One region of the Streptomyces sp. NPDC002853 genome, then DNA from elsewhere that is predicted to be linked to it. Evidence: riboswitches for the same ligand, from Rfam matches in the RefSeq annotation. Region 1 holds a riboswitch; each other region holds the start of a gene.
What was found. A riboswitch is a leader RNA that binds a small molecule or an ion and turns the genes downstream of it on or off. The one in region 1 is predicted to bind cobalamin.
Positions count from the first base shown of each region.

Region 2: it holds a riboswitch for cobalamin, as region 1 does, so the genes downstream of both, ACWD02_RS08880 (ribonucleoside-diphosphate reductase subunit alpha) here and ACWD02_RS29145 (cobalamin biosynthesis protein) in region 1, are expected to answer to the same signal.
Region 3: it holds a riboswitch for cobalamin, as region 1 does, so the genes downstream of both, metE (5-methyltetrahydropteroyltriglutamate--homocysteine S-methyltransferase) here and ACWD02_RS29145 (cobalamin biosynthesis protein) in region 1, are expected to answer to the same signal.

Region 1 is NZ_JBSFUS010000011.1:59,899-62,154, forward strand. It holds gene ACWD02_RS29135 (anion permease) at 1-732, shown strand, start outside; gene ACWD02_RS29140 (hypothetical protein) at 745-981, shown strand; cobalamin riboswitch at 1,105-1,247, shown strand; gene ACWD02_RS29145 (cobalamin biosynthesis protein) at 1,355-2,256, shown strand, end outside.
Region 2 is NZ_JBSFUS010000003.1:214,135-216,390, reverse strand. It holds gene ACWD02_RS08880 (ribonucleoside-diphosphate reductase subunit alpha) at 1-1,443, opposite strand, end outside; cobalamin riboswitch at 1,581-1,704, opposite strand; gene ACWD02_RS08875 (hypothetical protein) at 1,883-2,256, shown strand, end outside.
Region 3 is NZ_JBSFUS010000004.1:510,361-512,616, forward strand. It holds gene ACWD02_RS13615 (energy-coupling factor ABC transporter permease) at 1-406, opposite strand, end outside; cobalamin riboswitch at 437-620, opposite strand; cobalamin riboswitch at 859-1,073, shown strand; gene metE (5-methyltetrahydropteroyltriglutamate--homocysteine S-methyltransferase) at 1,236-2,256, shown strand, end outside.

The sequences.
Region 1 (2,256 bases):
GGCCTCGTCTCGCTGGCCCACGGCACGAACGACGCGCAGAAGACCATGGGCATCATCACGCTCGCCCTGGTCACCGGCGGCGTCCTGAACCCCGGCGCCAACCCCCCGATGTGGGTCATCGTCTCGGCCGGTGTCGCCATCGCGCTCGGCACCTACCTCGGCGGCTGGCGCATCATCCGCACCATGGGCAAGGGCCTCACCGACCTCCAGCCGCAGCAGGGCTTCGCCGCCCAGACCAGCGCCGCGACGGTCATCCTGGCCTCCTCGCACCTGGGCTTCTCGCTCTCCACCACCCAGTCCTGCTCCGGCGCCGTGATGGGCGCGGGCCTCGGCCGCAAGGGCGGCGTCGTCCGCTGGTCCACGGCGAGCCGGATGTTCATCGCCTGGGGCCTGACGCTGCCGGCCGCCGGTCTGGTCGGCGCGGGCGCGGAGTTCCTCACCAAGCAGGGCCCCTGGGGCGTCGCGGTGACCGCCGCGCTGCTGGTGGCCGGCTCGGCCGTGATCTGGGTGCTCTCCCGGCGCAACGCCGTCGACCACACGAACGTCGCCGACGACGAGATCGGCGGCTCCTCCGTCGACGAGCCCGCGGGCGTCGTGACCACCGCGATGGCCGCCGTCACACCGCCCCCCACCGGGTCGGCCGTGGCGAGCGCGGACGTCGATTTCGTCAAGGCCACCATCGCGGCCCCGACCGGCACCGTGGCGGACCCCGCCCGGCCCGCCACGGTGTAAGGACAAGTCAGCATGGACATCGACTGGGCAGCTCTCGGCTCCGTCTTCGGAGTCAGCCTCGCGGTGACGGTGGCCCTGGTGGGCCTGTTCACCCTCGGCATCGTCGGCCTCTCCAAGCACGAGGCGGCCACGTCCGGCGCCTCCTCGGCCGCGGGCGGCGGCGCGGCGGCGGCACGCACGGGCGCGTACGTGTGCTTCGCGCTCTGCGCGGCGGCCGTGGCGTACGGGATCTATCTGATCGTCGCCTGACGACCACGCCGCCCGACGACCGGAGTTATCGGTGGGGTGCGGGACGCGTCTGCGTCCCGCACCCCACCTTCGTATGTGGGCCTCCGCACACTCTCCCGTCGCAGGTCAACGGCGAGTTGACGGGCCTTCGCGGGGCGTGGTGGACTGCCGGAGCCAATACGGCAGCAGGAGAGGAAGCCGGTGCGAATCCGGCGCGGTCCCGCCACTGTCATCGAGGAGCTGACTCCTCGGAAGCCAGGAACTCTCGCCGCCGATCACGTCGAACCAGGGCGCGGACACCCTGAGTGAGGACATATCGCCATGCGCGGCCGCCCGTTGCCGGACCAGTTCCCGAGCGTGAGCTCACTTCTCGGCACAACGACCGGCTGAAGCCATGCGTGCCGATCGCGACTTCGCGTACGGCGCCGCCGCCGGCCTTCTCGGTGATCTGTTCCTCGGCGATCCTCGCCGCGGGCACCCGGTCGCCGTGTTCGGGCGGGCCGCCGGTGCCGTCGAGCGTGTCTTGTGGCGTGACCACCGCGGGTGGGGCGCCCTGCATGCCGTGGTGTGCGCCGGAGGCGCTGCCGGTGCCGCCGCCCTGGCCTCTTCCCTCGTACGTGACTCACGTGCCGCATCCGTCGCGCTGACCGCCGCCACGACCTGGGCCGTGCTCGGCGGGACCTCCCTCGGACGTGAGGCGCGGGCCGTGGGCGGGGCGCTGACCGCCGGGGACATCGAGGTGGCCCGGGAACGGCTGCCGCATCTGTGCGGCCGGGACCCGCAGGCCCTCGACGCCGACGGCATCGCGCGTGCCGTGGTCGAGTCCGTCGCCGAGAACACGTCCGACGCCGTGGTGGGGGCCCTTGTGTGGGGCGCCATCGGCGGGGTGCCCGGTCTCGTCGCCTTCCGCGCCGTCAACACGCTCGACGCCATGGTCGGGCACAAGTCCACGAAGTACCGGCGCTACGGGTGGGCTTCGGCGCGCCTCGACGACGTCATGGGCTGGCCGGGGGCGCGGCTCACCGCCGTGCTCGCGGCCGTCGCCGGGGACGCCCCGCGCGGTGCGGCGCGTGCCTGGCGCCAGGACGCCGCCAAGCATCCGAGCCCCAACGCCGGGCCCGTCGAGGCCGCCTTCGCGGGGGCGTTGGGCGTACGGCTCGGGGGGACGCTCTCGTACGCGGGACGCGTGGAGCACCGGCCGGTCCTCAACGGCGGCGGGCGGGGTGTGGAAGTCGCCGACATCGAGCGGGCCGTGCGGCTGTCACGGCGGGTCGGGCTGCTTGCGCTGGGCGTCGC
Region 2 (2,256 bases), on a different contig from region 1:
GTCGAGCCGCTCCCAGTCGATGTCACCGGCGGCCGTGTCCACGAAGGCGCCGAGGTTCACCGAACCCAGGTTGCAGACGGCCGTCTCGCCGTCGTCCGTCACCTCCAGGATCTCCGTGCAGAGGTTGGAGGAGTGGACGGTGTGGCCGGGCTCCGCCGTCTGGTTGGCGGTGCGGTTGGCGGCGTCCTTGAACGTCATCCAGCCGTTGCCGGTCTGCGCCAGGGTGCGCATCATGCGGCCGTACAGCTCGCGGGCCGGGATGGTCTTGCGGGCGAGCCCGGCGGCCTCGGCCTTGCGGTAGGCGGCGTCGAACTCGTCGCCCCACAGGTCGACGAGCTCGGGCACGTCGGCGGGCGAGAACAGCGACCAGTCCTGGTCGGCGGCGACCCGGCGCATGAACTCGTCCGGGATCCAGTGCGCGAGGTTGAGGTTGTGCGTGCGGCGCGCGTCCTCACCCGTGTTGTCGCGCAGCTCCAGGAACTCCTCGATGTCGGAGTGCCAGGTCTCCAGGTAGACCGCGGCGGCGCCCTTGCGGCGGCCGCCCTGGTTCACGGCGGCGACGGAGGCGTCCAGCGTCTTGAGGAACGGCACGATTCCGTTGGAGTGGCCGTTCGTGCCGCGGATCAGCGAACCGCGGGCACGGACGCGGGAGTACGAGAGGCCGATGCCGCCCGCGTGCTTGGAGAGGCGCGCGACCTGGTGGTAGCGGTCGTAGATGGAGTCCAGCTCGTCCAGCGGGGAGTCGAGGAGGTAGCAGGAGGACATCTGCGGGTGCCGGGTGCCGGAGTTGAAGAGCGTCGGCGAGGACGGCAGGTAGTCCAGGCGGCTCATCAGGCGGTACAGGGAGGCGACTTCGTCCGCCGAGCGCGTGCTCTCGTCCTCCGCCAGGCCGCTCGCGACGCGCAGCATGAAGTGCTGCGGGGTCTCGATGACGTGCCGGGTGATCGGGTGGCGAAGGAGGTAGCGGCTGTGCAGGGTGCGCAGGCCGAAGTAGCCGAAGCGGAAGTCGGCGCCGTCCTCCAGGGCGGCGTCCACGAGACCGTCGAGGCGCTCCGCGTGATCGGTGACGAACGCGGCGGTGCGGTCCGCGATCAGGCCCTCGCGGTGCCCGACGGCGACCGACTCGGAGAAGCTGCGCACGCCCTGCGACGCGGCCTCGTCACGGATGCTGAGGCTGAGGAGCCTGGCCGCCAGCTGCGAGTACGTCGGGTCCTCGGAGATGAGGCCGGCGGCGGCCTCGGTCGCCAGCTCCCGCAGTTCCGCCAGATCCGCGTTGGCCGAGCGGCCCCGCAGCGCGGCGGCGGCGACCCGGCCCGGGTCGGCGTCGGGGAGGTCGGCGGTGAGGTCGGTCAGGGTACGCAGCAGCGCGGTTCCTGGGCCGTCGGCGGTCTGCTGACCGTCGGTGGTCTGCGCTGACGCAGGTTCGGCTGGCGCGATGGTCACGTGGAGCACTCCCTCGCTCGGCTCAGGGCCTTGGGGAGGGGTGAGTGACACACGGGGGCCCACCCTTGGCAGGGCTGCGCTCCGCGTCCACCAGCCCATTCCACGAGGCCCGGACGTCGTCGGCACCCGGACCGGTCAGAACGGGTGCGCTGTCGACAGGTCTTCGGACTTGCGAGCACGACAAATGCGTACTCATACACCGTTGCGGGACAGTTCCGGACTTGCACCGGATTCCCCTGCGGCGACAGCGAGCACGAGCATACATCTTGTGCTGGCTCCGAACGTCAGCCCCATATCTTGTGTCGGGGCGGGTATCCCCTAGGGTGGCGGCCGAACTCATCGTCGAACAGGGGGAGACGGCGTGCGAGGGCGGGGCGTGGGCTGTGCGATGGCGTTGCTGATGCTCGTCGCCGGGTGCGGGGACGGCGGGGAGCAGCCCGTGAGGCATCCGGGGACCACGGCCGCCGGTGTCGACGGCGACGCCGGTCCCGGCAAAGTTTTCACGGACGCGGAGCTGATGGCGGCGCTGCTTCCGGCGAAGGCCGTGGGCCCGCGGGCCGAGGCGCTCGATGCCGCCACGGGGTCCTACGACCAGCATTACGGGGGCGGTGACTGGGGCACCTGCGAGTCCGGCGCGAAGGCGAGCAGGGAGCTCTCCGGGATGCGGGGGGCCAGTGCCGGCCAGGCCATTCGCGGCTTTCCCGGGGCGATGGCCGACAAGGGAGATCCCTTCGTGACCCAGAGCCTGGTCTCGATGCCGCACGCGCGGGCCGAACGCCACGTCGCGCTGCGCCGACAGCTCATCAAGGCGTG
Region 3 (2,256 bases), on a different contig from region 1:
GCACGTCGTACCGCTTCAGGAGCCGGTAGACGGCGTACCCGGCCCATGGCCCGACGATCGCCATGGAGAACACGTTGGCGCCCAGCGTGGTGAGCCCGCCATGGGCGAGCAGCAGCGCCTGGAACAGCAGCGTGATGGTGCCGAGCACCGCCATGATCGGCGGCCGGAACAGGATCGCGCCGAGCCCGGTTCCCGTCGGATGCGAGCAACTGCCCGTGACGGACGGGATCTTCAGCGCGGAAAGGACAAAGGTGAACGCTCCGGAGGCACCCAGGAGCAGTGTGCTCTCCGGGTGTTCCTTGACCTCACGGGTGAGGGAGCGGACTCCGTGGACGACGAACGGCGCGGACGCTACGCCCCAGGCGATCGCGTGCGCCGGCGGGAGGAAACCCTCGGCTATGTGCATGGCTAAGCAGACCCTCTCCAGCACCTCGTGGATGGACAACGCGCCTTGGCCGGTCTCCTGGCTGACGGGTCGTACCGACCGGACTCCGCCTTCCCGGGCGCGTGTTGCGCCCAGTGGCTGCCGCGAGGGCTGGAGCCGGACTTCCCGATCACAGTGGCGAGGGCCGCACCGGCATCACACCGATTTCCCGAGCACCAAGGCGTGGTGACCCTAGTGCGGAATCAAGTGACCTGACAACTTGCGGGACCACACCGCTTGTGGCACGCGCGAGCGCACATGACCTGGGCGTACGCCCCTGGTCAGCCCCTGCCCATCGGCTCGTGTGCGCCCGGCGTACGCCCCGCCCCCGACAAAGACGACGACCGCAGGGCCGTGTTCCTCCGTGTCCCTCCGTGTCTCACCTCACGGTCCGGAATGTGATCAGTACCGCCCATGAGGCCCGACCACCCTCTAGCCTGATCCGTGCAGCTGGTTCGCCCTGTCCGCCAGGCAGAGGCGTCGCAAGAGGGAACCCGGTGGGAATCCGGGACTGCCCCGCAGCGGTGAGTGGGAACGACCGCCGTCATACGCACTGGGTCCAGCGGATCCGGGAAGCGACGGCCAGTAGGTGTCTGCCCCGGCAGATGTGCCCGCGAGTCCGAAGACCTGCCCGTTGCCCGCATGTGATCCCTCACGTGCGGACATCCCGGTGACCTCGTGGGCGGGTCGGCGTACAGATCAGGTGGGGCACCGCGCCGGTGGCGCGCGTCCGTCCGCCCGGTCCGTCATCCCTTCGCGTCCGTGTCCCGTCCCCGGGATTCTCAGGAGTCATCTCGCGAAGGAGATTTCCGTGACAGCGAAGTCCGCAGCCGCGGCAGCACGAGCCACCGTGTACGGCTACCCCCGCCAGGGCCCCGACCGGGAACTGAAGAAGGCCGTCGAGGGCTATTGGAAGGGCCGCGTCAGCGCCGACGCCCTGCGGGAGACCGCGGCGCGGCTGCGCCGTTCCACCTGGCGGCACCTGGCCGACGCCGGCATCCACGAAGTGCCGACCGGCGACTTCTCGTACTACGACCACGTCCTGGACACCAGCATCATGGTCGGCGCCGTCCCCCGGCGGCACCGCGAGGCCGTCGACACCGACTCCCTCGACGGCTATTTCGCGATGGCCCGCGGCACCCAGGACGTGGCGCCGCTGGAGATGACCAAGTGGTTCGACACCAACTACCACTACCTGGTGCCGGAGCTGGGCCCCGACACCGTATTCGCCGCCGACTCGGCCAAGCAGGTCGCCGAGCTCGAGGAGGCCGTGGCGCTCGGCCTCGCGGCACGCCCGGTCCTTGTCGGCCCGGTGACCTATCTGCTGCTCGCCAAGCCCGCGCCCGGCGTGGCCGCCGACTTCGATCCGCTCACCCTCCTCGACCGCCTGCTGCCCGTCTACGCGGAGGTCCTCGCCGACCTGCGCGCCGCGGGCGCCGAGTGGGTGCAGCTCGACGAGCCGGCCCTGGTCCAGGACCGCACCCCGGCGGAGCTCAATGCCGCCGCCCGCGCCTACCGCGACCTCGGAGCGCTCGCCGACCGGCCGCAACTCCTTGTCGCCTCCTACTTCGGCAGGCTCGGCGAGGCCCTGCCCGTGCTGGCCAAGGCGCCGGTCGAGGGGCTCGCCCTGGACTTCACGGAGGCCGCCGCCGGCCAGTTGCAGGATCTCGCCGCCGTCGGCGGACTGCCCGGCAAGCGCCTTGTCGCGGGTGTCGTCAACGGCCGCAACATCTGGATCAACGACCTGGAGAAGTCCCTGGCCACCCTGGGCACGCTCCTGGGCCTCGCCGACCGGGTCGACGTCTCCGCGTCCTGCTCCCTGCTGCACGTCC